DNA from 3 places in the Streptomyces sp. NPDC045431 genome. Region 2 is predicted to be linked to each of the others. Evidence: riboswitches for the same ligand, from Rfam matches in the RefSeq annotation. Region 2 holds a riboswitch; each other region holds the start of a gene.

Region 1 (9,766 bases), on a different contig from region 2:
CTCGCCGGGACGCTGACGTGGCCCGGCTCCTGGCACATCGCCCGCCGCCACTGGCGGTACGGCGCCGGCGAGCTGCGCCGGTCCGCGTCGAAGCGCGCCTTCACGGAGGCGGTGCGGCGCCTGCTGCCCGCGATCGGCCCCGGCGACCTGCGCCGCACCCCGGCGGGCGTCCGGGCGCAGGCGGTCCTGCGCGACGGCACGCTCGTCGACGACTTCCTGATCCACGAGGCGCCCCGCACGGTCCACGTGCTGAACGCCCCGTCGCCGGCGGCGACGGCGTCCCTCCCGATCGGCCGGGAGGTGGCGCGGCGCGCACTGGCGCAGCTGGGGTAGCCCGTCTCCGGAGCGGCCCACCGGGGCGCCCCGGGGCCCTTCGGCCCTGCCGCCCCGGTGGGCCGGGGCCGTAGAATCGGGGCATTGTGTCTGAGATCCGTGAAACCGCCGCGCCCCTCCGGCCCAAGGGTGAACCCCGCTTCCCCGAGGGTCCCGCGCCCGATCCCGCCGGGTCGCACTTCGAGCGGCGGATCCGCAGCTTCCAGCCCCGGCGCAGCCGCGTCACGCCCGGGCAGGCCGACGCCCTGCGCCGGCTGTGGGGCCGGTGGGGGCTGGACATCGACGGCCGGCGGGTGCTCGACCTGGACGAGCTGTTCGACGGGCTGCCGGTCGTGCTGGAGATCGGCTTCGGGATGGGCGAGGCCACCGCGCGGATGGCCGCCGACGACCCGACGACCGGCATCCTCGCGGTCGACGTGCACACCCCCGGCCAGGGCAACCTGCTCGCCCTCGCGGACCGGGCCGGCCTCACCAACGTGCGCGTGGCCAACGGCGACGCGATCATCCTGCTGCGCGAAATGCTGGCGCCCGACGCCCTCGACGGCGTGCGCGTGTACTTCCCGGACCCCTGGCCCAAGAAGCGGCACCACAAGCGGCGGCTGATCCAGCCCGAGTTCCTGACGCTCGCCGCGTCCCGCATGAAGCCCGGGGCGGTACTGCACTGCGCGACCGACTGGGAGCCGTACGCCGAGCAGATGCTGGACGTGCTGAGCGCCCACCCGGACTTCGAGAACACCCAGGCCGACGGGGGCTACGCGCCCCGGCCCGCCTTCCGGCCGCTGACCCGGTTCGAGGGGCAGGGACTGGACAAGGGCCACGTGGTGCACGACCTGCTGTTCCGGCGGCGGGCGGAGCGCGCGGACTCGCAGCCGTAACCAAAGCGTCGCGGGCTGTCAGTGGTCGTCGTTAGGGTCGTTGTGTGACCCACTCGTTCCCGCAACCCGCAGCGCAGGCAGCGCAACCGGCACAAGCGGCGCACCCGGGACAGCCGGCCCAGCCGGCTGTCCCGGCGTACGACCCCGAGCCGTCGTTCGAGGCCGTGCCCGAGCGCGCCCGCTGGCGCTACAAACCGCGGCGCCTGTGGCGCAGCCGGGTGGTGCGGCTCGGCTCGGTGTTCACCGTGCTCGCGCTGTGCGGGCTGGTGATCCTGGCGCTGGTGCGGGAGCAGACCGGCACGGAGGGCTTCCTGGTGGGACTGGGGCTCGCCCTGCTGCCCGTGCCGCTGCTCCTGGCGGCGTTCCGGTGGCTGGACCGGGTGGAACCGGCCCCCTGGCGGAACATGATCTTCGCCTTCTCCTGGGGCGCCTTCGCCGCCGCGCTCGTCGCGATCATCGCGAACACCTTCGCGCACCGCTGGATAGCCACCGCCACCGCCGATCCGACGGCCGCGGACACGATCGGCGCGACGGTCATAGCGCCCGTGGTGGAGGAGACCGCGAAGGCCGTCGCCGTGCTGCTGCTGTTCCTCTTCCGCAGACGGGAGTTCACGGGCGTCGTCGACGGCGTCGTGACGGCGGGTTTCACGGCGACCGGCTTCGCCTTCACCGAGAACATCCTGTACCTGGGGAACGCCTTCGGGGAGGACCAGCAGCTCGGGGCGACCGGCCTCGCCTCGGTCACGGCCGCGACCTTCTTCGTACGGGTCGTGATGTCGCCCTTCGCGCACCCGCTGTTCACGGTCTTCACCGGCCTGGGCTTCGGCATCGCCGCCGTCAGCGCGCGCCGCAAGCGCGTACGCCGCATCGCGCTGCCCCTGCTCGGGCTCCTGCTGGCGATGGGCATGCACGCGATGTGGAACGGCTCGGTGTCGTTCTTCGGCCCCTGGGGGTTCTACGCGGTCTACGCGGCGTTCATGCTGCCAGCCTTCGGGCTGATGACCTGGCTGGTGATCTGGACCCGCCAGCGCGAGCTGCGCACCATATCCGGCGAGCTGCCCGCGTACGCGGCGGCCGGCTGGCTCTCGCCCACCGAGCCGCTGGCGCTGGCCTCCATGCGGGCGCGCGGCCTGGCCCGCGGGTACGCGGCCCGCTCCTTCGGCCCGGCGGCGGCACGGGCGGTCGGCGAGTACGAGGCGTTCGCGACGACGCTGGCGTTCCTGCGCCACCGGGCCCGCAGGGGTGCGGCGGACCCGGACTTCGTGGCGCGGGAGCAGGAGCTGCTGCACCACCTGTGGCAGCGCAAGGCGGTGGCGGGCCCGGCCCTGACGTACGCGGCGCGCGCGACGGGCCGGGTGTGGGTGCCGCCTCCGCACCGGGACTACGACGGCTACAACCCGTACCGGGTCTGAGCGGCGTTGCGCGGGCGCGGCGGACCGAACAGGGAGACCGGCGGCCCTGGCGTCGGGGGGTGGAACGCCAGGGCCACCGGAGTGCCGGGGCGGCCGGGCCTCAGGGCCGGGCCGCGGACTGCCAGGCCTCAGGGGGCCGGGCCGCAGGGGGCAGCGGAGTGGCAGGCCTCAGGCGGGCGGGCCGGGCCTCAGACCGTCAGGCCCTTGCCGCGCAGCCACGCCAGCGGGTCCACGCCGGCGCCGCCCGCCGTGTGGATTTCCAGGTGCAGGTGCGGCCCGGTCACATTGCCGGTCGCGCCGACGCGCCCGATGGTCTCGCCCGTGCCGACCTTCTGCCCGGCGCCGACCGTCATCGAGGAGAGGTGGCAGTACCAGACCTCGGTGCCGTCCTCCAGCTCCAGGACGATCCGGTAGCCGTACGAGCCGGACCAGCCGGCCGACTTGATGGTGCCGCCGTGCACGGCCTTGGCCGGGGTGCCGGTGGGGGCCGCGAGGTCGAGGCCGGTGTGGTAGCCGGAGGACCACATGTTGCCGGCCTGGCCGTAGGTGGAGGTGATCGTGTACGAGGAGGTCGGCAGCGCGTAGCTGCCGGCGAGCTCGGCCAGGCGCTCGGCCTCCGCCTTGGCCGCCGCGGCGGCCTCGGCGGCCTCGGCCTTCGCCGCCGCCTCCGCCTTGGCCTTCGCCTCGGCGGCGGCCTCCTTCTCGGCGGCGGTCTGCTGGGCCTTGGCCGCGGCGGCCGCCTGCTCGGCGGCCTCCTTCTCGGCCGCGAGCTTCGCCGCCGCGTCCGCGGACGCCTGCTGCTGCTCGGCCTGCTGGAGGATGCGGGCCCGCAGGGCCTCGCCCGCGCTCGCACCGCTGTCGGCGCGGTCCCCGGCGGACCCTTCGGCGGCGGAGGACCCGGTGGTCAGCGGCGCGGCGGCCGGCTGGGCGTCGGCGGAGGCGCCGGATCCGTCGGACCCGTCCGCACCGTCATCGGCGCCGTCGTCGGAGAGCAGGGAGCCGATGCCCGGCATGGACTCGGCGTCCGGGAGGCTGTCGGCTATCGCACCGGGCAGGTCGGGCAGGGATATGGAGACCGGCGGCTTGTCCTGCGCGGTGGCCATCCCGCCCGCGCCGACGGCCGCGATGACGCCCACACCCAGGACGGTGGAGCTACGGGCCAGCCCGCCGCGCTGCTTGACCACGCGATGGCGGCCGCGGACGGGACGGACGGTGTCCTCGGTGGGGTTCCACTCCTCCCACTGACCCTGACTCTCAGCGGGGGAACCGGAACCGGGGCCCGGACCGAAGGCATCGACGAAATGAGGGGCCGGGGAGGCCGATGGGGCAGACGGCGCTTCGGGGGCAGGCCTGTTGGACGCCACGGGGGCGCACTCCTTTCCTTCCTTCTCGCCTACCGGGTTAGCTGACGGGTTCGGAGCAGGAAGGTCTCCTTCAGGCCGCGATGCGGCCCGATTCACCCCAAGGTGGTGGTTCCCCGGTTCCCTTGCGGAATTCGGCGCGCGCGCACGGTGCCGTCGCTCTTGCGTCGGCTGGGACGACCGCGCTGCGTTATCGAACGTTAATAGACGCGGGGCCGTGTTTCCAAGCTGTTCCTACTGATCATTAACTACTTAGCCCCTGGCATACCGCCCCACAAACGGGCATTAGCAGCCAAGTTGACTGCCCCTCACGCCCCGTGGGCCTCACCACACTTCCTGACGGTTCGTCAACTGTTATGCGGAGCGCTCCACGCCGATCACCCTCCGTGCGGGACCGTCCCGGCCCGCTGCCCCTGGGGCTTGGTCACCGCGAGCAGCGCGAGGTCGTCGGTCGTCCCCCCGCCCCCCGTATGCCGCCGTACGTCCTCGACCAGGGCGTCCAGCAGCTCCCCCGGCCCCGCGAAGCTCCGCCCCGCCAGCCACTCCGCCGGCTCGTAGAAGGCCCCGCCCGCGTCCCGCGCCTCGGAGAGCCCGTCCGTGTAGAAGAGCAGCGTCGCCCCGGGCGGGAACGGCACCTCGTCCGCGCGGTCGGGCCACGGCCCCAGGTCCACCATCCCGAGCGGCAGCGCGGGCTCGGTCGGCTCCAGCCGCTTCAGGCCCCCGTCGGCGTACAGCATCAGCGGCTCCGGGTGGCCGCGGTTGACCAGCCGCACCACCGCGTCGCCGCGCGCCACCTCGGCCAGGACGGCGGTGGTGAAGCCCTCGAAGGCGTCGAGCCCGTCACGCCGGGTCCCCTCCCGCGCGAGCGCCCGCTCCAGCCGCTGCGACACCCCCTCCAGCGAGCTCTCCTGCTCGGCCGCCTCCCGGAACGCCCCGAGCACGACCGCCACCGCCTCGACGGCGCCCATCCCCTTCCCCCGTACGTCCCCGACCACCAGCCGCACCCCGTAGGGCGTGTCCTGCACGGCGTAGAGGTCGCCCCCGATGAACGCGTCCGCCTGCGCCGCCTCGTACCGCGCCGCCACCCGCAGGCCACCGATCCGCTCGGCCGGCGTCGGCAGCACGGCGCGCTGGGCGGACTCGGCGATGCCGCGGGCGGAGGCGAGCCGCTCATCGCTGCGCCGCACGACCCGGTTGATCATCAGCGCGAACGCCGAGACCGTGGCCAGGGTGACGAGCTCGGTGACGGACGGCGCCTCGTCCAGGGTGCCGCTGTGGAGGCGCAGTCCGGCCAGCGCCAGAAGGGCGGCGGTCCCGGCCACCAGCGTGATCCGCGCGGTGAAGAACGGCGCGGCGACGAGCGGGGCGGCGGTGAACAGCGGCACGGCCGTGAACCGGGGCGGCGTCAGCAGGTCGAACACCACCCCGCCGACGATCATCAGGACGGGCACCACCCGGAGGAAGCGGCGCACCTTCGCGCGCCGCGCGCTCCGACTCCAGGTCCTGTCGCCGTTGTCGCCCACGGTTACGGACGGTAGGCGGGCCGCGCGCACGCCGTCCGGAGCCGCGCCGCACGACGCCCCGCCATCGGCCGACCGGGCGACCAGGGCGTACGACATGCACATACGACGAAGGCCCGGTGCCTTGTGGCACCGGGCCTTCGTCATCAGTAGCGGGGACAGGATTTGAACCTGCGACCTCTGGGTTATGAGCCCAGCGAGCTACCGAGCTGCTCCACCCCGCGTCGGTGAACACCACCTTACGCCATGCGGAGCAAGATCATCTCCATTTACGCGACCGGCCTCCCGCGACCGGCCTCCCGCGACGGCCGCAGCCGACACCCTCGGGCGACGCAGCCGGCACCCTCACGCACCCGGCACCTTCGCGGTGCTGATCGCGATGCGGTTCCAGGTGTTGATGGTGAAGATCAGCGCGAGCAGCCGCCCGAGCTCGCCCTCCTCGAAGTGGGCGGCGGCGCGCGCGTACACCTCGTCCGGCACGCCCCCGGCCGCGACCAGCGTGACGGCCTCGGTCAGGGCGAGGGCGGCCCGCTCCCGCTCGGTGAAGAAGTGCGCCGCGTCCCGCCAGACGGCGACCATGTGCAGCCGCTCCTCGCTCTCGCCGGCCTTGCGGGCGTCGGTGGTGTGCATGTGCAGGCAGTACGCGCAGCCGTTGAGCTGGGAGGAGCGGATCTGTACGAGCTCGACGAGGGCGGGGTCCAGGCCCTCGCGGGCGGCGGCGTCGAAGCCGATCAGGGCCTTGAACGCCTGAGGTGCGGCCTTCGCGAAGTTGATCCGGGAAACGGTGTCCGTGTGCGTGTTCGTCTTCGTCATGACCATGAATCTACGGGCCGGAAAGACCCCTTGTAGGGTGCATTTCCATGCCGGAATCTCGGGTCAATTCACCGGACCGTCCCTGGTCCGAAGCAGCCGAACGCATCGGTGCCGACCTCCACCTGGAGCTGTCCCCCACGGGCAGCCGCCGCGCCGCGCTCACCACCGCCCTGCGCGACGCCGTACGCGACGGCCGGCTCGCCCCCGGCACGCGCCTGCCGCCGTACCGCTCGCTCGCCGCCGACCTGGGCCTGGCCCGCAACACGGTCGCCGACGCGTATGCCGAACTCGTCGCCGAGGGCTGGCTCACCGCCCGCCAGGGCTCCGGCACCCGGGTCGCCGAACGCGCCGCGCCCGTGAAGCCGCCCCGTGTCCCGAAGAAGTCCCCGGCCCTCCCCGCCGCCACCCCTACGCCCCGCCACGACCTGCGCCAGGGGACCCCCGACGCCTCCTCCTTTCCCCGCGCCGCCTGGCTCACCTCGGCCCGCCGCGCGCTGAACGCCGCCCCGAACGAAGCCTTCGGGCCCGGCGATCCCCAGGGCCGGATCGAACTGCGCACCGCGCTCGCCGCCTACCTGACACGCGCCCGCGGCGTGTACACCGACCCCGAGCGCATCGTCGTCTGCTCCGGCTTCGCGCACGCGCTGCGGCTGCTGTTCGGCGGCGGCGTCCTGCGCGGGCCGCTCGCGGTCGAGTCGTACGGGCTCGGCTTCCACCGCGCGCTCCTCCAGGCCGCCGGCGTCCGCACGGTTCCGCTCGGGCTCGACGAGGACGGTGCGCGTACCGGGGAACTGGCCTCCCTCCCGGGTGGCGTACGGGCGGTCCTGCTCACCCCCGCGCACCGGTGAAGGCGGCCACCTGGCAGGGCATCGCCCTCGACGGCCTCGCCGCCTTCCGCCACCCGGCGGCCACCGGGCCGCACCCGGACGGCCTGGTCGTCGGCTACGCCACCCCGCCGGACCACGCCTACGGCGCCGCCCTGGAGGCACTGTGCCGGGCGCTGCCGCCCGGCGGCCCGGATCGGGCCACCTGGCGCACGCCCGAGGGCTACCGGGGCACGGAGTAGGTGACCGTCGCGGTGGCGGCCAGGGTGCCGGCGCTGTCGCGGAGTTCGGCGAGGACGACGCAGAGGCGGTTGCCGAACTTGGCCATCTCCGCGCGGGTGTGGAGCAGGCCCGGGCGGGGGCGGCTGAGGTAGCTGATCTGGAGGGAGCTGGTCAGGGCCATGGGGGTCGGGCGGCCCAGGCGCGCGTTGATGAGCAGGAAGGCGGCCAGGTCCACGAGGGCGGCCTGCTCGGGACCGGAGATGGTGCCGCCGGGGCGGGTGCGCAGACGGGTGCCGTCGGCCTCCATGGTGAGGCGGGTTCCGGTGGCCTCGGTGACCTCGCAGGCGGCGTAGTCCTGGAAGTCCCGCGCGATCATGTCGTTGAGCGCGGCGGGGGTCATCGGGGCGTCGTCAACCAGGGTGGCCGACTCGGTGGGCATGGGAATCCCTTCTGGGGCACGTGGATGACGCGACTCGGGGGTGCGGATTACGCGAACGCCTTGGCCAGACGGCGCAGGCCCTCGGTGATCTCCTCGGGGGAGTGGGTGGTGAAGGAGAGGCGCAGGGCGGCCGGGTCGGGCTCGCCGGCGAAGAACGGGGCGCCGGGGACGTAGGCGACCTCGTGACCGATGGCGACCTTGAGGAGCTGGGTGGCGTCGGATCCCTCGGGCAGGCGGGCCCAGACGAACATGCCGCCGGCGGGGTGGTTCCAGCGGCTGCCGGCGGGCAGGGCGGCGGGCAGGCCGTCGAGGAGGGCGTCGCGGCGTTCCCGGTAGGCGTCGCGGATGGTCCGGATGTGGGCGTCCAGGTCGCTGTCGCGCAGGTAGCGGGCGGCCACGGCCTGGTCGACGGTGGAGGTGTGGAGGTCGGCGGCCTGCTTCGCGATGACGCAGGACCGGCGGATGGCCGCGGGGGCGCGCAGGTAGCCGAGGCGCATGCCGGGGGCCATGATCTTGGAGAAGGAGCCCAGCAGGATGGTGCGGTCGGACGCGGCGGGGGACGTGGCGATCCAGGGCACCTGCTCACCGTCGTAGCGGAGTTCGCCGTAGGGGTCGTCCTCCACGATCCAGAAGCCGTGCCGGGCGGCCGTCTCGGCGACGGCGGTCCGCCTCGCGGCCGGGAGGGTGCGGCCGGTGGGGTTCTGGAAGGTGGGGACGAGGTAGAGCAGCTTGGCGGGTTCGCGGGCGGCGATCTCGTCCAGGGCCTCGGGGATGATGCCGTCGTCGTCGGTGGGGACGGGGACGACGCGGGCGCCGGCGAAGCCGAAGGTCTGAAGGGCGGCCAGGTAGCAGGGGTCCTCGACCAGGACGACGTCGCCGGCCTCCAGGGTGGTCGTGGTGATGAGGGTGAGGGCCTGCTGCGAGCCCGTCGTGATCACCAGGTCGTCGGCGCCGGTCGGCAGCGCACGCGCCGTGAGTCGCCGCGCGATGGCCTCGCGCAGGTCGGCGTCGCCCTCGGTGGTGGAGTACTGGAGGGCCCGGCGGGCCCCTTCGGCCATGACGCGGTCGAATGCGGCCTTGAGGCCGTCGACGTCGAACAGTTCCGGAGCCGGAAGTCCCCCCGCGAAAGAGATCACTTCGGGGCGCGCGGTGAGCAACAGGATGTCCCGTACCGGCGAGGAAACGACGCTGGCCAGGCGGGAGGCGACTGCGGGCGGGGGGACAGAAGGCTGCATGCCCCAAGCATAAAGAAATCAGGGGGGCTGTCCAGGCTGCGGATTGGTCAGGAGGCCCTGATACGACGGGAGTTGTGCCTGCCTGCTGGACGCGCTTCGGCTCAGCATTTGAGACTTCGGTGCATAGGGAAGGAATGTTTGCGGGGAGTCCCTGGCCGATTTACGACGGCGGATTCGAGCGCACTCCACCGGTGGTGCTCGGTGGGGAGTCACCGCAGATGGGAGGCGCTGCGACGGGAGGGCGCTCCAGGGTGGCCGAGGTCGCCCCACCCGCTGCCGGGGAGAGGGGAGGGGGAGGGAATCCCGACACCTCTCGGTGGCGTGTCGGCTGCCGTGGCCGAAAGGTTTCCATTGAACAGCCGTTTGGGGTGTGGTTATCGTCGGCCCGCTCTGCTGAAGGCAGCGGTGCCGACCGGCGGCGCGGACAGGTGAAGCGGAACCGGATTTCCGTTCGGGCGCGTACACAATCCCCATCCCCATCCCCGATTTCCCCGACCGAGTTTCGGTGATCCGGCATGCCCGGACCCGGTGGGGGCCAGTGAGGTGTAGAAACACACATGTCATTCACCATCCCGAGCGATGAGGTCGTCGTAGTCCGCACTCCCGACGAATTCCTCGCGATGCCCGAGGACTACCGGGAGATCGCGATCCGGGGAATGATCGTCAACACCGAGGGGGAACTCTCGGGCGCCGACGACTACATACAGGTCTTCCTGCCGCTGGCGCCCAACG
Region 2 (9,766 bases):
CGCCCACAAGACGAACCGGTCCAGCGCCCTGGTGCGGCGGCTCGCCGCGACCGGGCCCGGCGTGGGCGTCGACGTCGCCTCGCTCGGCGAGTTGCAGCACGCCCTCGGCGCCGGGTTCGGGCCCGACCGGATCGTGGCGACCGGGCCCAAGGACCCGGACTTCCTCTGGCTCGCCGTCCTCACGGGCGTCACCGTCAACGCCGACGGAGCCGAGGAGCTCGACCGGGCCGCCGCCCTGGTCCGTACGCACGGGTTACGCCGCGTCCGCGTGCTGCTGCGCCTGTCGGACTTCGCGACCGGCACCGGCGTCAGACGTCTGTCCCGCCGCAGCCGCTTCGGTACGCCCGCGGCCTCGCTGGACCGGCTGCTGGACACGGCCGAGCGTCACCGCGACCAACTGGAGCCCGTGGGCGTCGCGTACCACCTCGACACCACCAGCCCCGACGAGAAGGCCACCGCGCTCGCCGGCTGCCTGCACGCCATGGAGGAGTTGCACAAGCGGGGGTTCGGCCCGCGCGCCATCGACATCGGCGGCGGCTTCGGCGTCGGCTACCTCGCGCACGCCGACCAGTGGGAGCGGTACACCACGGCGCTCACCGACGCCGTCATGGGCCGTCGGCCGCCGCTCACCTGGGGCGGCCACGGCTACGGACTCCACGCAGAGAACGGCACCCTGCGCGGCTCGCTCGGCCTGTACCCGGCCCACCGCGAGGTCACCGGCGCCGCCTACCTCGACGAACTGCTCTCCCGCCCGGCCCCCGGCCTGGATCGCCCGCTCGGCACGCTGCTCCTGGAGAGCCTCCACGACCTGTACACCGAGCCCGGCAGGGCGCTGGCCGACCAGTGCGGGCTGTCGCTCGCCCGGGTGCTGGAGGTGCGCCGTACGGACGCGGGCGAGACCCTCGTACGCCTCGCGATGAACGCGGGCGACGTGAGCCTGGAGGACCACGGCGTCCTGATGGACCCCGTCCTGGTGCCCCGGGACCCCGCGCCCGCCGGTCCACCGGAACCCGTGGGCGTCCACCTCATGGGCAACCTCTGCCTGGAGGCGGACCTGATCACCCGAAGAACCGTTTTCCTGCCCCGGCTGCCGCGCCCCGGCGACCTGCTCGCCTTCGCCAACACCGCCGGCTACTGCATGGACTTCGGCGCCACCCGGGCGCAACGGCAGCCCGTGGCCCGCAAGGTCGCCGTCCACCGCGCCGACGACGGCTCCTGGCACTGGTGCCTCGACGAACAGTACTGGCCGCACACACCCCCTGGGGGACCACAGGCATGAGGTACGAGAGCATCACCGACGCCATCGGCGACACCCCGCTGGTCCGCATCGACCCGGCCGTGCACGGACTGCGCAGCATCGACCTCTACGCGAAGCTGGAGATGATGAACCCCTTCGGTTCGGTCAAGGACCGGGCCGCCTGGAACATGGTCCGCGACGGCCTCCCCGGGGCCCGGGAGCGCGGCGAGACGATCGTCGAACTCTCCAGCGGCAACACCGCCAAGGCGCTCGCCCTCATCGCGGGCATGCACGGCCTCGGGTTCAAGAGCGTCACCAACCGGATGCGCATACCCGAGATCAAGGACCTGCTCCTCCTGCTGGGCGCCGAGATCGAGGAGTTGCCCGGGCAGAGCGAGTGCCTCGACCCGACCGCCACCGACGACCCGCTCACCCTCTTCCACCAGCGGCTCGGCGCACCCGGCAGCGCCCACCTCCACACCGACCAGTACTTCAACACCCGCAACACCGAGGCGCACGCCCAGGGCACCGGCCCGGAGATCGTGGCCGACCTCGACGGCCGCGCCCCCGACTGGTTCATCGCCTGCGTGGGCACCGCCGGCTCCTCCTCGGGCGTGGCCCGGGCACTGCGGGCACACGCCCCGGGCGTCGGGATCGTGGGGCTCGTCGCCGAGAAGTCCGACTTCATCCCCGGCATCCGCACCATCGACGAGGTCCAGGAGGTCGGCCTGTTCGACCCGGCGACGTACGACACCCTCGACACGGTGGGCGCGGACGACGCCATCGACGGCATGCTGACGCTGGTCCGCCGCTGCGGCATCCTCGCCGGGCCCACCGGGGGTGCCGCCTACCACGGCGCCGTGCGCCACCTGCGGGCGCTCGACGCGGAGGGGGCCGGGGGCCGCCGCACGGCCGTCTTCATCGTCTGCGACCGTGTCGAGAGCTACCTCGGCTACGTCCGCAAGCGCCGGCCCGAGCTGTTCGGCCTGCCGCCGGCGAAGAACTCCGTGGCGACGCTCTCGGACGGCGAGGTGCGCTCGGCCACGGTCATCGACGTCGTCGACGCCCGCAAGTGGATCGCGGCGGAGAACCCCCTCGTGGTCGACCTGCGCGGCCCGTTCGCGTACGGAGCCCTCCACATCGACGGCTCCGTCAACATCGTCGACGAGCTCTTCGACGAACTGGTCCGCGGCGGCCTGCCGTTCAGCAAGAGCCGGCCCGTGCTGCTCGCCTGCCCCGTCGGGGAGAAGTCCGCCCGGTACGCGGCGCTGCTGACGCGCATGGGGCATCCGGACGTCCGGAGCCTCGCGGGCGGCATCATCGCGTGGCGTGACGCGGGCGCGCCCCTGGTGCGTGACTGACATGGCGCACGAGACGGGACACGACACCGAGGGCGACCTGAAGGAGCTGGCGGAGTGGCAGCGCCCGCTGCGCGCCCAGTTCCCCCAGATCGCGGCCCATCCCGAGTCGGCGTACCTGGACAGCGCGGCCACGGCCCAGAAGCCGCGGGCCGTCCTCGACGCCGCCCACACCTATCTGACCACCTCGAACGCGAACGCGGGCCGCGGTTCCTACCCGTGGGCCAACCACACCACCGCGCTGGTCGAGGGCGCCCGGGACCGGGTCAAGCGGTTCCTGGGCGACCCGGAGCCGGAGCGCTCGGCGGTGCACTTCACCAGCGGGGCCTCGGAGGGGCTGCGCACCGTCGCCCGCGACTGGCTGCCGGAGCTGCTCCGCGACGGTGACGAGATCGTGGTGCCGTTCGCCGACCACCAGGCCAACCTCGCGCCGTGGCGCGAGACGGAGCGGCTGCTCGCCCGGCAGGGCGTGCGGATACACCTGCGGGAGCTGCCGTACCAGGCGAGCTCGGGGGACTACGACCCCGAGGCGCTCGCCCGCGTGGTGGGCCCGCGCACCCGCTTCGTCGCGGCCACCCACGTGCACCACGTCTACGGCGCCGACATGAACGTCCACCGCGTTCGCGCGGTGGTCGGCCCCGACGTGCCGATCTGTCTGGACGCCGCCCAGAGCGTGGGCCACCTGCCCGTCTCGGTCGCCGAGCTCGACGTGGACTTCGTCGTCTTCTCCGGCCACAAGGCGCTGGCCCTGCCCGGCACGGGCGCGATCTGGACGCGCGGCCGGCGCGGTCCGGAGTTCCGGCCGGGCGGCTGGGAGGGCACCCCGAACACGGCCGGTGTCGTCAGCCTCACGGCGGCCCTCGACTGGCTGGAGGAGGCGGGCACGGACCGCATCGAACGGTGGACCGTGGCCCTGGCGGCCCGGCTGACCGACGGACTGGCCCGGATGGACGCCTACGAGGTGCTCGGCTGCCGCTCCAGCCTGGACGCCGCCTCCACGGTGCAGCGCCGCAGACACATCGTCACCTTCCGGCACCGCGGGATCGGCTCGCAGGACCTCGGCTTCATCCTCTACAGCCACGGCTTCATGGTGCGCTCCGACAGCCACTGCCAGGCGGGGACGGACCCGGAGGACGGCTCGGTGCGGATCAGCCTGCACGTGTACAACGCACCCGAGGAGATCGACGGGCTCCTCGCCACGCTCGCCAGTCTGCAATGATTTCCATGACCGTTTAGAGGTGTGGTGAGAAGGCAGGGGCGCGAGAGGACATGAGTGTCAGTACGGTGGCGGCCGCGCGATGGGTGGACCGCTGGGAGAGGCAGCAGCAGCGCTACGCGGTCGACCGCGAGGAGGCGTTCACCGTCATCGCCGACGTCGTCGAGGGCGTGACGGCGGAGCGGCGGGCGCCCTTCGTCCTCGACCTGGGCAGCGGGCCCGGCTCGCTGGCCGCGCGACTGGCCCGCCGCATGCCCCGCGCCCGGGTCGTGGCGGTCGACGCCGACCCGCGCCTGCTGGAGCTCGGCCGGGCCTACTACGGACCGGCCGTGCGGTACGTGGAGGCCGTCATCGGCGAGCCCGGCTGGCTCGACGCCGCCGGGACGGACGGGCCGGTGGACGCGGCCGTCTCCACGACGGCGCTGCACTACCTCAGCGAACGGACCCTGCGCCGGGTCTACCGCGACCTCGCCGGGCGGCTGCGCCCCGGCGGGGTCCTCGTCAACTGCGACCACATCTGTCCCGACTCCGCCAAGGTCGGCGAGCTGGCCCTGCACATCGGGCGGCGCCGGGCCGAGCGGGAACCGGCCGTCGCGGACGAGGACTGGGAGACCTGGTGGTCCGGGGTCGCCGCGGACCCGGAGCTGGCCGCCCTGTTCTCCGCCCACCGCCACCACCGGCACCCGCGCTGCGAGGGCAACGACCTGACCCTCTCCGGGCACCTCGCCCTGCTGCGCGAAGCGGGCTTCGAGGAGGCGGGAGCCGTCTGGCAGTTCGGCAACAACCACGTCCTCGTGGCCGTGCGCTGACCACGCGCCGTAGCGTCACGGCTCCTTCACGCAACCGCCCCGCCCCGCCGGTCGCGCGACCGGCGGAGCGGGGTCAGCATGGGAACGTGACATGGGCATCGTGGACGACGGTCCGGGTCTACGCCGGACGCGGTGGCGTGAGCACCGACACGGTCGGTGTCATCACCGGTGAACTCGACGTGCACACGACCTGGGTCGACGGCGAGGCGCGGGTGGCCGTGCAGCACAGCGGGGCCTCCGACTGGTTCCCGATGAGCGGCAGCCCCGTGCCGTGCTCGTCGGAGGAGGCCAGCCGCGTGCTGCACGACGCCGTCGTGGAAGCCGTACGGTCCGGCGGCGGGGCGACCGTCCCCCGTCAGTAGGCGCCCGTCAGTAGGCGCCGAAGACGTTGTCGATCGACCCGTACCGGTCGGCCGCGTAGTTGCAGGCCGCGGTGATGTTGGCGACCGGGTCGTACGGGTCGGTCGACGTGCCGGGCACGTGGTACGCCCGGAACGTCGGGTCGATGACCTGGAGCAGGCCCTTGGACGGGGTGCCCGCGGCGGCGTTGGAGTCCCAGTTGTTGATGGCCAGCGGGTTGCCCGAGGACTCGCGCATGATGTTGCGGTGAATCCCGTCGTACGAGCCGGGAATGCCGCGCTCGGCCATGATGGCGAGCGCTTCCTTGATCCAGCCGTCGAGGTTGTTCGCGTACGTCGCGGGCTTCGCGAGCGCCGGCCGCACGGTGGAGCGGCTGGCCCGCTCGGCGGCGGCGGGCGCGGCGGGCGCGGCCTTCGCCTTGGCCTTCGCGCCGATGGTGAGCTTCATGCCGGGGCGAATGAGCGACGGGTTGTCGCCGACCACCGACTTGTTGTCCTCGTACAGCTTCTTCCAGCCGCCGCTGACGCCACGGTCCGCCGCGATCTCGGAAAGGGTGTCACCCGCGACCACGGTATAGGTGGCGGGTTTCGCCGGGGCCTTTTCCACGGCCGCGGAAGGCACCGCGTTCGGCACCGCGTTCGGTGCCGCCTCGGCTGCGGTCGCGCCGAAGAGGGGAAGGGCGAGTGCGGCGCCGCCCGTGCCCGCGGCGGCGACACGGCGGGCGAGCGGATTGTTCTTGGGGCGGCGGTGCTTACCCTGTGCGGGCATGGCGGATTCCTCTCCGTCGCCTGCGAGGTGAGCTGTCGGGTTCGGGCTGGAGATGCCCGGCCGTATCCGCACGCGACCGCGTGCGCACATGACTTCACCCCAAGCCGTTCCGTATACACGGACCGGCGGCTTACCTGGTTCCCCCGCTCCTGCCGTACGTCGGTGGTGGGTGGGTGCGGTTTCCGGACGGCGGCAGGATTCGGCGGTCCGACCGGATTGCGGTGACGGTAAGCGAGAGCCTCGGGCCGGAACAAGTCGTGAAGAGCGCACGCGCGATTACGGAAATGCCATGAAGGGAGTTCTGCCGGAAAGTCAATTCCCTGTCCCAGCAGGGGAAATGCGGTGCGGAGGACGTGCACCCCGAATAACGGGAGGTGAGTCATGTCACGGCGCGAGCAAATCGCCCTCGGGGTCGCCTTATCGGAGAACCGAGGCGAGTCGGACGAACATGTGTGAAACCAGAGATGTTCGGGCGAAAGGTGCGTCTTGTGGGGCGGGGGAGCGGTGAGTGTCGTGCCGGTTACTCGCGAGGAACGTCCGACGTCAACTAAGGTGAGCGCCCCGATCGGCTCCACCTGCGGATCTCATGCGCAAGGCGGCTTCGCCATGCCGATCGAAGGAAAGTCCTCCAACCAGGACGCACATCTCAGTGCAGGGCGACGTGGTGTCGGCAACTCCGCCAGACGTCGGCTCCGTACGGGCCGGCGAGGCCTCGTCCTGACACATTCCGGGCTCCGAGGCGTCGGCTCCTCTCTCATTCACCTACCTCTCGTAAGGCAAGGCAGAGATGGCACGAGTCTCCCGACGGCACTCCGGGACGCAGACGCATCCCGTCGACGAACTGCTCCCCCTCCCGCAGCTCACGCTCTACGGCTTCCAGCACATCCTCGCGTTCTACGCGGCGGCCGTCATCGTCCCCGTACTCCTCGGCAACGCCCTCGGGCTCTCCGACGAGCAGCTGGTCCACCTGGTCAACGCGGACCTGCTCACCTGTGGCATCGCCACGATCATCCAGGCGCTCGGGGTCTGGCGGATCGGTGCGCGCCTGCCCCTGGTGCAGGGCGTGACCTTCACCGCCGTCTCCCCCATGGTCGCGATCGGCATAGGCGCGGGCGGTGGTACCGCCGGTCTGCTGGTCGTCTACGGCGCGGTCATCACGGCCGGCATCGCCACGTTCCTCTTCGCGCCGTTCGTCGGCCGGCTGGTGAAGTACTTCCCGCCCGTCGTCATCGGCACGATCCTCACCATCATCGGCATCACGCTGATCCCGGTGGGCCTCCAGAACGCCGCCGGCGGCTCCCACCTCATCGGCGACCCCGCGTACGGCTCCGGGAAGAACCTCGCCTACGCGCTCGGCACCCTGCTCCTGATCCTGGTCGTGGTCCGGCTCGGCAAGCCGTTCCTCGGCAGCCTCGCCGTGCTCATCGGGCTCGTCGTGGGGACGGCCGTCGCCTGGCTCCTGGGGGACGCACACTTCGACGCGGTGGCGGACGCCGACTGGTTCGGCGTCACCACGCCCTTCCACTACGGCATGCCGCAGTTCGAGCTGCTGCCCATCATCGCCATGGTCGTCGTCATGCTGATCACGATGGTGGAGACGACCGGCGACGTGTACGCCATCGGCGAGATCTCCCGGAAGAAGGTCGACAGCGACACCGTCACGCGCGCGCTGCGGGCCGACGGCGTCTCCACGATGCTGGGCGGAATATTCAACTCTTTCCCTTATGTGGCATTCGCGGAGAACATCGGACTCGTCCGCATGTCCAAGGTGGTGAGCCGCTTCGTGGTGGTGGCCGCCGGTGTCTTCATGATCCTGCTGGGGCTCCTGCCGAAGGCCGGCAGCCTGGTCGCCGCGATCCCGCACCCCGTGCTCGGCGGCGCGGCGATCTCGATGTTCGGCATGGTCGCGGCGGTCGGCATCCAGATCCTCGCCAAGGTGGACCTGCGCGAGGAGCGCAACGCCATCATCCTGGCGGTGAGCCTCGGCGCGGCGATGCTGCCCACGACGGTCAAGCCGTTCTTCGAGCGCATGCCGGACGACGTACGGGCGGTGCTGGACAGCGGCATTACGCTGGGTGGTCTCACCGCCCTCGTGCTGAACCTGTTCTTCAACGCGTTCACGCGGCGCAAGGCGATGGAGATCGACTGGGAGGACTACGAGGACGAGACCCCGCCCGCCGGGCCCACCCACCCCGCCGCCCAGTCGGCCCCCGGCGCCGGCGCGTGGCGCTGAGCCCTTCTCGCGACGGCGCGACAGCGCAGCGCGGCAGGACGACCGACGGCCCCCGGACATCCGGGGGCCGTCGGCCGTCCTGCGCCTCCTGCGCCTCCTGCGCCTCCTGCGCCTCCTGCGCCTCCTGCGCCTCCTGCGCCTCCTGCGCCTCAGAAGCCGCGCGGCGGCGGCTCGTCGCCCACCTCGCCGATCAGCTCCCAGAAGTGGTCCACGAGCCGGTGCAGGAACGCCGAGCGCTCCGCGGCGACCTCCTTCAGCCGGGAGTCGTCGTTGCGGGCCATCAGGTGGCCCATGTACCGCTCGGCGAACCCCGCGAACTCCGTGTGCATCGTGCGCAGGGCGTCGCCCACCGAGGTCTCGTCGACGACGACGATCTCCGCGACGGGCGTCACGTACGCCTTCCAGCGTCCCTCGATGGCCGTACGCAGCAGCCCGGCCAGCTCCTCGTCGCGGCCCATGATGCTCACCAGCCTGCGCAGGGACAGCCCCAGGGCCTCCACCAGAGCCCTGGTCTGCCGGATGTCGCCGTCCCAGCGGTGCGCCGCCTCCGCCGCCCGGTACGCGGCGGGGTCCATGCCGATCCGGTCCGCCAGCCGCTCCACGCTCAGCTGCCGGGCCAGCCGGTGTTCCGCCAGCGTGCGCGGCTCGATCCCCATGAGCGCGGTGGCGGGGCACCACAGCACGTCGGCGAGGGCGAAGAGGTGGGTTTCCGAGGGGAGATGGGAGCCCTGTTCCCAGGCGGCGATCAGGTCCGGGTGGACGGGAACACCGCACGCCGCCATGGACTGGGCCACCTGTGAGGTCGTCAGGCCCATCCGGGCTCGCGCCGCTCTGGCCTCTCGGGGGGAGAAGGGAGTGCTGTACACGAAGGACACCTAAGGGAGTGGATGAACATCCAGGAGCGGGCAGGCTAACAGATGCTCCAGTGGTAGGAAGCGTCAACTTCCCTTAGATCGCAAGGCGATATGGCTTTGTAGGCTTTCGTTCGATGGTCGAACGTTTCCGGTCGGTAGTCGGACGGCGACGGTGCGGGCGGTCTTGCCGCGAGGGGTCCGCCGGCTGGAAAGTACGGTCATGACGATGGTCGTACTGGTGGGGACCCTGGACACCAAAGGGCTGGAGTACGGATGGCTGCGCGAGCGGCTGCTACGGCGGGGCGTGGACGTCCTGGTCGTCGACACGGGGGTGGCCGGATCCCCGCGGATACCCGCCGACGTGGAGCGCGCCGAGGTGGCCCGGGCCGCCGGCGTGGACCTGGAGGCGCTCCGCGCCCGGGGCGACCGCGGCGCGGCCGTGACGGCGATGGCCAGGGGCGCCGAGGCGACCGTCCTGCGGCTCCACCGCGAGGGGCGGCTGCACGGCGTGCTGGCCATCGGCGGCAGCGGCGGCACCTCCATCGCCACCCGCGCGATGCGCGCCCTGCCGCTCGGGGTGCCGAAGGTGATGGTCTCCTCGATGGCGGCGGGCGACGTCTCGCCGTACGTCGGTTCCAGCGACATCACCATGATGTACAGCGTGGTCGACATCGCCGGGGTGAACCGGGTCTCGGCCCCGATCCTCGCGAACGCCGCCGACGCGGTCGCCGGCATGGCCGAGGGCTTCGCGGCGGCCTCCCGGGCGCTGGTCCCCGCCGAGTGGGGCGCGGACGGCGGCGCGCCGCTGGTCGCGGCGAGCATGGCGGGGGTGACCACCCCGGGCGTCGACGCGGCCCGCGAGCGGATGACGGACCTCGGCTACGAGGTCCTCGTGTTCCACGCCAGCGGCGCCGGTGGCCGCACCCTCGAA
Region 3 (9,766 bases), on a different contig from region 2:
GCCCAGCTGGAGCGCGAATGGCTGGACCGGCTCGGCACGGTCGCCGGCCGCGCGGACGAGCTGTGCCGGTTCGCCGTGCTGTTCGGCGACCCGCAGCTCGCGCTCACCGCCGTCCAGCGCGTCCTGGACGTCACCGCCGAGGAGGTGCAGGCCGTCGCCAAGGCCCGCCTGCGCCCGGACAACAGGGCCGTACTGGTCTACGAGCCCGTCAACGGTGATCAGGGCGGGGCCGCCGACAGCGACACCGACCAGAGCGACGCCGACCGCAGCGAGGAAGAAGAGGGGGCCGACCAGTGAGCGACGCCGCTGTGTCCCTGACGTCCATGGAGTTCCACCCGCAGCCCACGCCCGGCACCGCCAGGCCCTGGGCCTTCCCCGCCCCCGAGCGCGGCACCCTGCCCAACGGTCTGACCGTGCTGCGCTGCCACCGCCCCGGCCAGCAGGTCGTGGCCGTCGAGATCTCCCTCGCCGCCCCCCTGGAGGCCGAGCCCGAGGGCCTGGACGGTGTCGCCACGATCATGGCCCGGGCGCTGTCCGAGGGCACCGACAAGTACTCGGCGGAGGAGTTCGCCGCCGAGCTGGAGCGCTGCGGCGCCACCCTCGACGCACACGCCGACCACCCCGGCGTACGCGTCTCCCTGGAGGTCCCGGTCTCCCGGCTGGCCAAGGCCCTCGGCCTGGTCGCCGACGCCCTGCGCGCGCCCGCCTTCGCCGACAGCGAGGTCGAGCGCCTGGTGCGCAACCGGCTCGACGAGATCCCGCACGAGATCGCCAACCCGGCGCGCCGCGCCGCCATGCAGCTCTCCAAGGAGCTGTTCCCGGCCGACTCCCGGATGTCCCGCCCCCGCCAGGGCACCCTGGAGACGGTGGAGCGCATCGACTCCGCGGCCGTACGGGCCTTCTACGAGGCCCATGTCCGGCCCGCCACGGCCACCGCGATCGTCGTCGGCGACCTCACGGACGTCGACCTCGACGCGGTGCTCGCCGACACCCTCGGCGCCTGGACCGGCGACACCGCCGAGCCCCGCCCCGTACCGCCCGTCACGGCCGACGACACGGGCCGCGTCGTCATCGTCGACCGCCCCGGCGCCGTGCAGACGCAGCTGCTGATCGGCCGCATCGGCTCCGACCGGCACGACCGCGTCTGGCCGGCCCAGGTGCTCGGCACCTACTGCCTGGGCGGCACCCTGACCTCGCGCCTGGACCGCGTCCTGCGTGAGGAGAAGGGCTACACCTACGGCGTACGGGCCTTCGGCCAGGTGCTCCGCTCCGGTCCCGAGGGCAACGGCGCCTCGATGCTCGCCATCAGCGGCTCCGTCGACACCCCCAACACCGGCCCGGCGCTCGACGACCTGTGGAAGGTGCTGCGCACCCTCGCCGCCGAGGGCCTGACCGACGCCGAGCGGGACGTCGCCGTGCAGAACCTCGTGGGCGTCGCCCCGCTCAAGTACGAGACGGCGGCCTCGGTCGCGGGCACCCTCGCCGACCAGGTCGAGCAGCACCTCCCGGACGACTTCCAGGCGCGGTTGTACGCCCGCCTGGCCGAGACCGGGACGGTGGAGGCCACGGCCGCGGTCGTCAGCGCCTTCCCGGTGGACCGTCTCGTCACGGTGCTCGTCGGCGACGCCGCGCAGATCAAGGAGCCGGTCGAGGCGCTCGGTATCGGCGAAGTCAGCGTCGTCAGCGGCTGATTGACGGCGGATCGGCCGCGCGTCACCAGCGGAACCCCGGCATCCATGCGGATGCCGGGGTTCCGCTGTCTGTTCCCCGGTCCGCCGCATGTCCGTTTTGTTGCGGAGGTTACGTGTCTGCCCTGTGGCGTGCGCTACAAAAAACCGTGTCCGTTTGGTGATTGAAAGATCAGCCGCTTAGCGTCTGATGCGCTGTCCGCCCGCCGTACCCGCCGCATCCGCGGCACCGGGCAGCCATCGCCGAATCCCCATCGGGCGCGAGCCCGGGGAGCCGGGGACCCACACGAAGTCCCTGGGGTGAATCGGACGCCTTCGCATCCGTGCGGAGGGGTCCGTAGGAGACCTTCCTGCTCCGAACCCGTCAGCTAACCCGGTAGGCGAGAAGGAAGGAAAGGATCAGCCACCGAATGGCGTTCACCCGTGCCACCGGGAAGCACCGTGCCCCGAGCCGCCTGAGCCGTAAGAGCGCACACGTCGCCGGCGTGGCGGCCATCGCCACCACCGGCGTCATCGGAACCCTCGCTTCCCCGGCGCTCGCCGCCGACGCGGACGTCCGCGCACTGGAGGACACCGGCCTCAACCAGGCGGTCATCACCGACACGCTCGCCGAGAGCGTGGACGCCCAGGCCGAGGCGCAGGAGCGTGAGGCCGAGGAGGCCGCCGCCCGCGCCGCCGCCCAGGCCGAGGCCGAAGCCGAGGCCAAGCGCAAGGCCGAGGCCCGCGTCAAGGCCGCCCGCGAGGCGGAGGAGCGCGCCGCCCGCGAGGCCGAGCGCAAGCGCCTGAACTCCTTCACGCTCCCGGTCGCCGGTTCGTACGTCAGCACCGGCTACCAGACCGGCGGCGCCATGTGGTCCTCCGGCAGCCACACCGGCGTCGACTTCCACGCCGCCTCCGGCTCCACGGTCGTCGCCGTGGGCCTGGGCACCGTCGTCGAGGCGGGCTGGGGCGGCGCGTACGGCAACAACGTGGTGATCCGGATGGCGGACGGCATGTACACGCAGTACGGCCACCTCTCCTCCGTCAGCGTCTCGGTCGGCGAGCGGGTCATGCCCGGCCAGCAGATCGGCCTCTCCGGCTCCACCGGCAACTCCTCCGGTCCGCACCTCCACTTCGAGGCCCGCACGAGCGCCGAGTACGGCTCGGACATCGACCCGGTCGCGTACCTGCGCTCGCACGGCGTCAACGTCTGACCCGCACATTCCGCGAAGAAGGCCCCGGCTCCCCATCCGAGCCGGGGCCTTCTTCGTGCGGCTTCGTGCGGCCATTGGCCAAAAGATATCCATGGATTTCGACCGGGCATCGGAAATTCAGTCCCGTTGTCATAGAGTCGCTGAACACTCGTCACATCGGTCGGACGCACGCTGTTTCGCGCGCATTACGTCGGAGGTTCGGTATGCGCATTCCCGCGCACTCGGTATGCACGGCGATTCGCGACGACATCGTCTCCGGCGTCTTCCCGCGCGGCGCCCGCCTCACCGAGGAGCAGCTGGCGCGCCGCTACGGCGTCTCCCGCGTCCCGGTCCGCGAGGCCCTGCGGACGCTGGAGTCCGAGGGCTTCGTCACCACCCGCCGCCACGCCGGGGCGTGCGTCGCCGAGCCCACCGAGCAGGAGGCGGCCGACCTGCTGGAGGTCCGGGCGCTGCTGGAGCCGCTCGGTGCGGCGCGCGCGGCCCAGCGGCGTACCGAGGCGCACCTCAAGGTGTTGCGGGGCCTGGTCAGACTGGGCCAGGAGCGGGCGCGCCGGGGTCAGGGGGAGGACCTGCGGGCGCTCGGCGGCTGGTTCCACGAGACGCTCGCCCAGGCCTCCGGCAGTCCGGGCCTGACCGCCCTGCTGACCCAGCTGCGCCACAAGATCGCCTGGATGTACGCGGTCGAGCAGCCGGCGGCGCCCGTGGAGGCGTGGGCCGAGCACGGCGCGATCGTCGACGCGGTGGCGCGCGGCGACGCGGAACGGGCCCGGGCGCTCACCGCCCTGCACACCGAACGCTCGCTCGGCGCGCACCGGCTGCGTGTGAGGACTCCGCAACATCGCGTCAACACGGCGAGCGCCCGCATTTAACAGCGAGACCGTATACAGAAAGATTCACCGAAACGAAAAGCGGAGCCGTATCACCCGGGAATTCCGGGGCGATACGGCTCCGCTGCGATATCAGGCAGGCGCCGGAGATATCCGAGACGGATCAGACGGTCTCGGGAAGCTCCTCGAGCCCTTCGGCGACCAGCTTCGCCAGGCGGTCCAGAGCGGCGTCCGCGCCCTCCGCGTCCGACGCGAGCACGATCTCCTCGCCGCCCTGCGCACCCAGGCCGAGGACCGCGAGCATCGACGCGGCGTTCACCGGGTTGCCGTCGGCCTTGGCGATCGTCACGGGGACGCCGGCGGCCGTGGCGGCACGGACGAAGATGGAGGCGGGGCGGGCGTGCAGGCCCTCGGCCCAGCCGACGTTGACGCGGCGCTCAGCCATGGTGTTGCCCTTCGAGTTCAGGGGGTTGTCTAGACCACTCTCTCATGTTCTCCGGTGTGCATGCGAACCTGATCAATGTGCCCTGTCCACAGCACCTCCGCGACCGGTGCCCCGCACCGTAACCTGGGCCCATGCGGACCCCGTCGGATCAGCCGGAACATGCGTACCCCGACCACTGGGAAGCCGATGTCGTGCTGCGCGACGGCGGCACCGCGCGGATCAGGCCCATCACCCCGGACGACGCGGAACGCCTGGTCAGCTTCTACGAGCAGGTCTCCGACGAGTCGAAGTACTACCGGTTTTTCGCACCCTACCCCCGCCTCTCCGCCAAGGACGTGCACCGCTTCACGCACCACGACTACGTGGACCGGGTGGGCCTCGCCGCGACCGTCGGAGGCGAGTTCATCGCGACCGTCCGCTACGACCGGATCGACGAGCGCGGCCTGCCCGCCGGCGCCCCCGCGGACGAGGCCGAGGTCGCCTTCCTCGTCCAGGACGCCCACCAGGGGAGAGGCGTGGCCTCCGCGCTCCTCGAACACATCGCGGCGGTGGCGCGGGAACGCGACATCCGGCGGTTCGCGGCGGAGGTGCTGCCCGCCAACACCAAGATGATCAAGGTCTTCACGGACGCCGGGTACACCCAGAAGCGCAGCTTCGAGGACGGCGCCGTCCGCCTCCACCTCGACCTGGAGCCCACCGACCGCTCCCTCGCCGTCCAGCGCGCCCGCGAGCAGCGCGCCGAGGCCCGCTCCGTGCAGCGCCTGCTCGCCCCCGGCTCCCTCGCCGTCATCGGCGCGGGCCGCACACCCGGCGGCGTCGGCCGCACGGTCCTGCGCAACCTCCTCGACGCCGGATACACCGGCCGTACGTACGCCGTGAACCGCGCCCTGCCCGAGGGCGAGTCCGTCATGGACGGGGTCCCCGCCTTCCGTTCGGTCGCCGACATCGCCGAGCCCGTGGACCTGGCCGTGCTCGCCGTCCCCGCCGAGCGCGTGCCGGAAGCCGTCGCCGCCTGCGGGGAGCACGGCGTCCAGGGGCTGGTCGTCCTCTCCGCCGGGTACGCCGAGCAGGGCGCCGAAGGGCGGGAGCGCCAGCGGGAGCTGGTCCGCCAGGCCCGCTCGTACGGCATGCGCATCATCGGCCCGAACGCCTTCGGCATCATCAACACCGCCCCCGGCGTGCGGCTGAACGCCTCCCTGGCGCCGCACCCGCCGGCGCGGGGCCGGATCGGGCTCTTCACCCAGTCCGGCGCGATCGGCATCGCGCTGCTGGCGGGGCTGCACCGGCGCGGGGCGGGCCTGTCGACCTTCGTCTCGGCCGGAAACCGGGCGGACGTGTCCGGCAACGACATCCTGCAGTACTGGTACGAGGACGCCGACACGGACGTCGTCCTGCTGTACCTCGAATCGATCGGGAACCCGCGGAAGTTCACCCGGCTCGCACGGCGCACGGCGGCGGTGAAGCCGGTCGTCGTGGTCCAGGGCGCCCGCCACAGCGGCAGCGCGCCGCCCGGCCACGCGGTGCCCGTCACCCGCATCCCGTACGCCACGGTGTCCGCCCTCCTCCGGCAGGCGGGCGTCATCCGCGTCGACACCGTCACCGAGCTGGTCGACGCGGGCCTCCTCCTCGCCGGCCAGCCGCTCCCGGCCGGCCCCCGGGTGGCGATCCTCGGCAACTCCGAGTCCCTCGGCCTCCTGACGTACGACGCCTGCCTGACGGAGGGCCTGCGACCGCTGCGGCCCCGCGACCTGACGACCGCCGCCACGCCCGAGGACTTCCGCGCGGCGCTGGCGGAGGCGCTGCGCGACGACGCGTGTGACGCCGTGGTGGTCACCGCGATCCCGTGGGTCGGCGAGAACGGCGTGACCGAGTCCGGCGACGGCGAGGTCCTCGCGGCCGCCCTGCGCGCCGCGTCCGCGACGGCGCCGACGAAGCCGGTCCTGGTGGTCCACGTCGAAATGGGCGCCCTGGCCGACGCCCTGTCCGCCGCCGCCGGCACGGCACCCCCGCCGAGGGCCCCCGCGCCCTCTGACGCGGACCACCGGCCGGGGCCCGCGGGCGGCGCGGTCGCCGGAGCCGGCGCGGTCCCGGCGGGCCGGGGGGCCTCGGCCCCCGTGCCCCCGGAGGGCTTCGGGAAGGGGCGGGGTGGGGGAGACCCCCTCCCTGCTCCGGCCCCGTCCCCCCAGGCACCGGCACACCCCGACGGCGCCCACCGCATCCCCGCCTACCCCGCCGCCGAGCGGGCCGCCCGTGCGCTCGCGCAGGCCGTGCGGTACGCGCGGTGGCGGCGGGAGGCCGCCGAGCCCGGGCGGGTGCCCCACTACGACGGGATCGACGAGGCGGGGGCCGCCGCGCAGATCGAGCGCCTGCTCGCCGATGGCGACGGCGACGGTGGCGGCAGCGGTGGCAGTGGCGGCGGCAACCACGGCGGCGACCGCACGGCACAGCGGAGCGGCGTCACCCTCGACGCCGCGGCCGCCCGCGAGCTGCTCGGGAGGTACGGCATCGACGTACGCCCCGCCCTCGCCGCCCCCACGCCCGACGACGCCGTCCGCGCCGCCGAGCGCCTCGGCTACCCCGTCGCGCTCAAGACCACCGCGCCCCACCTGCGCCACCGCCCCGACCTCGGCGGCGTACGCCTCGACCTGGCCACCGAGGAACAGCTGCGCGCCGCATACGCCGAGCTGACCGAGACGCTCGGCAAGCCCGCGGAGCTCCAGCCGGTCGTGCAGGCCATGGCGCCGCGCGGCGTCGACACCGTCGTGCGCGCCGCCATCGACCCGGGCGTGGGCGCCGTGCTGTCCTTCGGCCTCGCGGGCGCACCCTCCGAGCTGCTCGGCGACACCGCGCACCGGCTGGTTCCGGCCACCGACCGGGACGTCGCCGAGCAGATCCGCTCCATCCGCACGGCGCCGCTGCTGTTCGGCTGGCGCGGCTCGGACCCGGTCGACACCCCCGCCCTCGAAGAGCTGCTGCTGCGGGTCTCCCGGCTCGTCGACGACCACCCGGAGATCGTCTCCATCGGCCTGGAGCCGGTCGTCGTCGCCCCGCGCGGCCTGTCCGTCCTCGGCGCGGCCGTCCGCCTCGCGCCGCCTCCGGCCCGTACCGACCTGGGCCCGCGGCGGCTCCCGAACTACTGAGGGGGCGGGCGTGTCCTACCGGCCCCGTAGGATGGAGCTCATGGCGAAGACCGGTACGACGACCCAGGGGCTGCGCGCGGCGATCGAGCGCAGCGGCTACTACCCGGCCCTCGTGGCCGAGGCGGTGGAGGCCGCCGTGGGCGGCGAGCCCATCGCCTCGTACCTGGTTCACCAGGAGACCACGTTCGACGCCAACGAGGTGCGCCGTCACGTCACCGTCCTCGTCCTGACGTCCACCCGCTTCATCGTCAGCCACACCGACGAGCAGAACGCCGACACCAGCTCCCCGACGCCGTACGCCACGACCTCGACCGAGTCCGTGAAGCTCGGCCGGATCTCGTCCGTGGTGCTCAGCCGCGTCGTGGCGAACCCGGAGTCGTACACCCCGGGCACCCTGCCCCGCGAGGTGGTCCTCAACATCGGCTGGGGCGCGGTCTCCCGCATCGACCTGGAGCCCGCCGCCTGCGGCGACCCGAACTGCGAGGCCGACCACGGCTACACCGGCAACGCCACCGCGGACGACCTGAGCCTGCGCGTGAGCGAGGCCGGCGACGGCCCCGAGACGGTCCGCCAGGCCCTCGCCTTCGCGCAGGCCCTGTCCGAGGCCACCGCGGCCACCCGCTGATGGTGCAGCCCACCGCGACGGCCGCCGCCTGGCCCGACGACCCGACGCCGCTCGCCCTCGACACCGCGCCCGTACCGGAGTACGGCTCCGGCTCCCTCGCCGACCTGCTGCCCACGCTCGTGGCGGCGCAGGGCGTCCCGGGGTGCGACCACCGCATCGCGGAGCTGGCGCCCGCCGACCGGAACTGCGTGTTCCTGATCGACGGCCTCGGCTGGGAGCAGATCAAGGCGCACCCGGACGAGGCCCCCTACCTCACCTCGCTGCTCGCCACCTCGCGCGGCGGCACCGGGCGGCCCCTCACCGCCGGCTTCCCGGCCACCACGGCCACCTCGCTGGCCTCCGTCGGTACGGGCCTGCCGCCCGGCGCGCACGGCCTGACGGGCTACACCGTGCGGGACCCGGACACCGGCGCGCTGATGAACCAGCTGCGCTGGCGGCCCTGGACGCCGCCGCACGTGTGGCAGCCGTACCCCACCGTCTTCCAGCTCGCCGACGCGGCCGGCGTCCACACGGCGCAGGTCTCGTCGCCGGCCTTCCAGGACACGCCGCTCACCAAGATCGCGCTCAGCGGCGGAACGTTTCACGGGCGGCTCTCGGGCGACGAGCGCATGGACTTCGCCGCCGAGCAGCTCGCCGCCGGCGACCGTTCGCTGGTCTACACGTACTACAGCGAGCTCGACGGCAGCGGCCACCGCCACGGCATCGACTCCGACTCCTGGCGCGGCCAGCTGATGTGCGTGGACCGGCTCGTCCAGCGCCTGGTCGAGCAGCTGCCACCGCGCTCCGCGCTGTACGTCACCGCCGACCACGGCATGGTGGACATCCCGTTCGACGAGCAGTCCCGGATCGACTTCGACGAGGACTGGGAGCTGCGTGCCGGAGTCGCCCTGCTGGGCGGCGAGGGCCGGGCCCGCCACGTGTACGCCGTGCCGGGAGCCGAGGCCGACGTGCTGGCCTGCTGGCGCGAGGTGCTCGGCGAGCAGTTCTGGGTGGCGAGCCGCGAGGAGGCGATCGCGGCGGGCTGGTTCGGACCCGGGATCGACGAGCGGGTGTACGGCCGGATCGGCGACGTCGTCGCCGCCGCACACGACGACGTCGTGATCACCGCGTCCGTCAACGAGCCGCACGAGTCCGTGATGGCGGGCATGCACGGCTCGATGACCCCGGCCGAGCAGCTCGTCCCCCTCCTCGAAGTCCGTTCCTGACCCCCGCTTCCCCCTCCACGACCCGAAAGGCCGTCACTTTCCCATGCCCGAGTTGGTGTTCTTCTCCGGAACGATGGACTGCGGAAAGAGCACCCTCGCTCTGCAGATCGAGCACAACCGTTCCGCCCGGGGCCTCCAGGGCATGATCTTCACGCGTGACGACCGCGCCGGCCAGGGCAAGCTCTCCTCGCGCCTCGGCCTGGTGACGGAGGCGGTCGAGGCGGGCCCGGGCATGGACCTGTACGGCCACCTGGTGGACCAGATGTCGAAGGGCGGCAAGGTCGACTACGTCATCGTCGACGAGGCGCAGTTCCTCGCGCCCGAGCAGATCGACCAGCTGGCGCGCGTCGTCGACGACCTGGAGCTGGACGTCTTCGCCTTCGGCATCACCACGGACTTCCGCACCAAGCTCTTCCCCGGCTCCCAGCGGCTGATCGAGCTGGCGGACCGTGTCGAGACCCTCCAGGTCGAGGCGATGTGCTGGTGCGGGGCGCGCGCCACGCACAACGCCCGCACGGTGGGCGGCGAGATGGTCGTCGAGGGTGAACAGGTCGTCGTGGGCGACGTCAACCGCCCGGCCGGTGAGGTCGGGTACGAGGTCCTGTGCCGCCGTCACCACCGCAAGCGGATGACGAGCGCCGCG

What was found. Region 2 has a riboswitch for cyclic di-AMP ahead of AB0A69_RS19995 (LysM peptidoglycan-binding domain-containing protein). Riboswitches for the same ligand answer to the same signal wherever they lie in the genome.
Positions count from the first base shown of each region.
Region 1: it holds a riboswitch for cyclic di-AMP, as region 2 does, so the genes downstream of both, AB0A69_RS33275 (M23 family metallopeptidase) here and AB0A69_RS19995 (LysM peptidoglycan-binding domain-containing protein) in region 2, are expected to answer to the same signal.
Region 3: it holds a riboswitch for cyclic di-AMP, as region 2 does, so the genes downstream of both, AB0A69_RS26695 (M23 family metallopeptidase) here and AB0A69_RS19995 (LysM peptidoglycan-binding domain-containing protein) in region 2, are expected to answer to the same signal.

Region 1 covers NZ_JBEZAQ010000034.1:14,266-24,031, forward strand. Annotated here, with positions in the region: gene lhgO (L-2-hydroxyglutarate oxidase) at 1-333, shown strand, start outside; gene trmB (tRNA (guanosine(46)-N7)-methyltransferase TrmB) at 420-1,208, shown strand; gene AB0A69_RS33270 (PrsW family intramembrane metalloprotease) at 1,253-2,620, shown strand; gene AB0A69_RS33275 (M23 family metallopeptidase) at 2,809-3,984, opposite strand; cyclic di-AMP (ydaO/yuaA leader) riboswitch at 3,996-4,131, opposite strand; gene AB0A69_RS33280 (PP2C family protein-serine/threonine phosphatase) at 4,359-5,420, opposite strand; tRNA gene AB0A69_RS33285 (tRNA-Met) at 5,652-5,725, opposite strand; gene AB0A69_RS33290 (carboxymuconolactone decarboxylase family protein) at 5,847-6,320, opposite strand; partial or broken gene AB0A69_RS33295 (aminotransferase class I/II-fold pyridoxal phosphate-dependent enzyme) at 6,362-7,380, shown strand; gene AB0A69_RS33300 (PaaI family thioesterase) at 7,362-7,799, opposite strand; gene AB0A69_RS33305 (PLP-dependent aminotransferase family protein) at 7,847-9,034, opposite strand; gene AB0A69_RS33310 (Phenylacetic acid catabolic protein) at 9,592-9,766, shown strand, end outside.
Region 2 covers NZ_JBEZAQ010000009.1:36,956-46,721, forward strand. Annotated here, with positions in the region: gene AB0A69_RS19970 (Y4yA family PLP-dependent enzyme) at 1-1,279, shown strand, start outside; gene AB0A69_RS19975 (pyridoxal-phosphate dependent enzyme) at 1,276-2,598, shown strand; gene AB0A69_RS19980 (aminotransferase class V-fold PLP-dependent enzyme) at 2,600-3,814, shown strand; gene AB0A69_RS19985 (class I SAM-dependent methyltransferase) at 3,865-4,620, shown strand; gene AB0A69_RS19990 (hypothetical protein) at 4,707-4,982, shown strand; gene AB0A69_RS19995 (LysM peptidoglycan-binding domain-containing protein) at 4,990-5,748, opposite strand; cyclic di-AMP (ydaO/yuaA leader) riboswitch at 5,753-5,923, opposite strand; gene AB0A69_RS20000 (nucleobase:cation symporter-2 family protein) at 6,536-7,981, shown strand; gene AB0A69_RS20005 (transcriptional regulator) at 8,131-8,847, opposite strand; gene AB0A69_RS20010 (Tm-1-like ATP-binding domain-containing protein) at 9,056-9,766, shown strand, end outside.
Region 3 covers NZ_JBEZAQ010000016.1:93,908-103,673, forward strand. Annotated here, with positions in the region: gene AB0A69_RS26685 (pitrilysin family protein) at 1-297, shown strand, start outside; gene AB0A69_RS26690 (pitrilysin family protein) at 324-1,691, shown strand; cyclic di-AMP (ydaO/yuaA leader) riboswitch at 1,920-2,086, shown strand; gene AB0A69_RS26695 (M23 family metallopeptidase) at 2,099-2,881, shown strand; gene AB0A69_RS26700 (GntR family transcriptional regulator) at 3,085-3,750, shown strand; gene AB0A69_RS26705 (HPr family phosphocarrier protein) at 3,872-4,153, opposite strand; gene AB0A69_RS26710 (GNAT family N-acetyltransferase) at 4,285-7,293, shown strand; gene AB0A69_RS26715 (DUF5998 family protein) at 7,334-7,918, shown strand; gene AB0A69_RS26720 (nucleotide pyrophosphatase/phosphodiesterase family protein) at 7,918-9,123, shown strand; gene AB0A69_RS26725 (thymidine kinase) at 9,167-9,766, shown strand, end outside.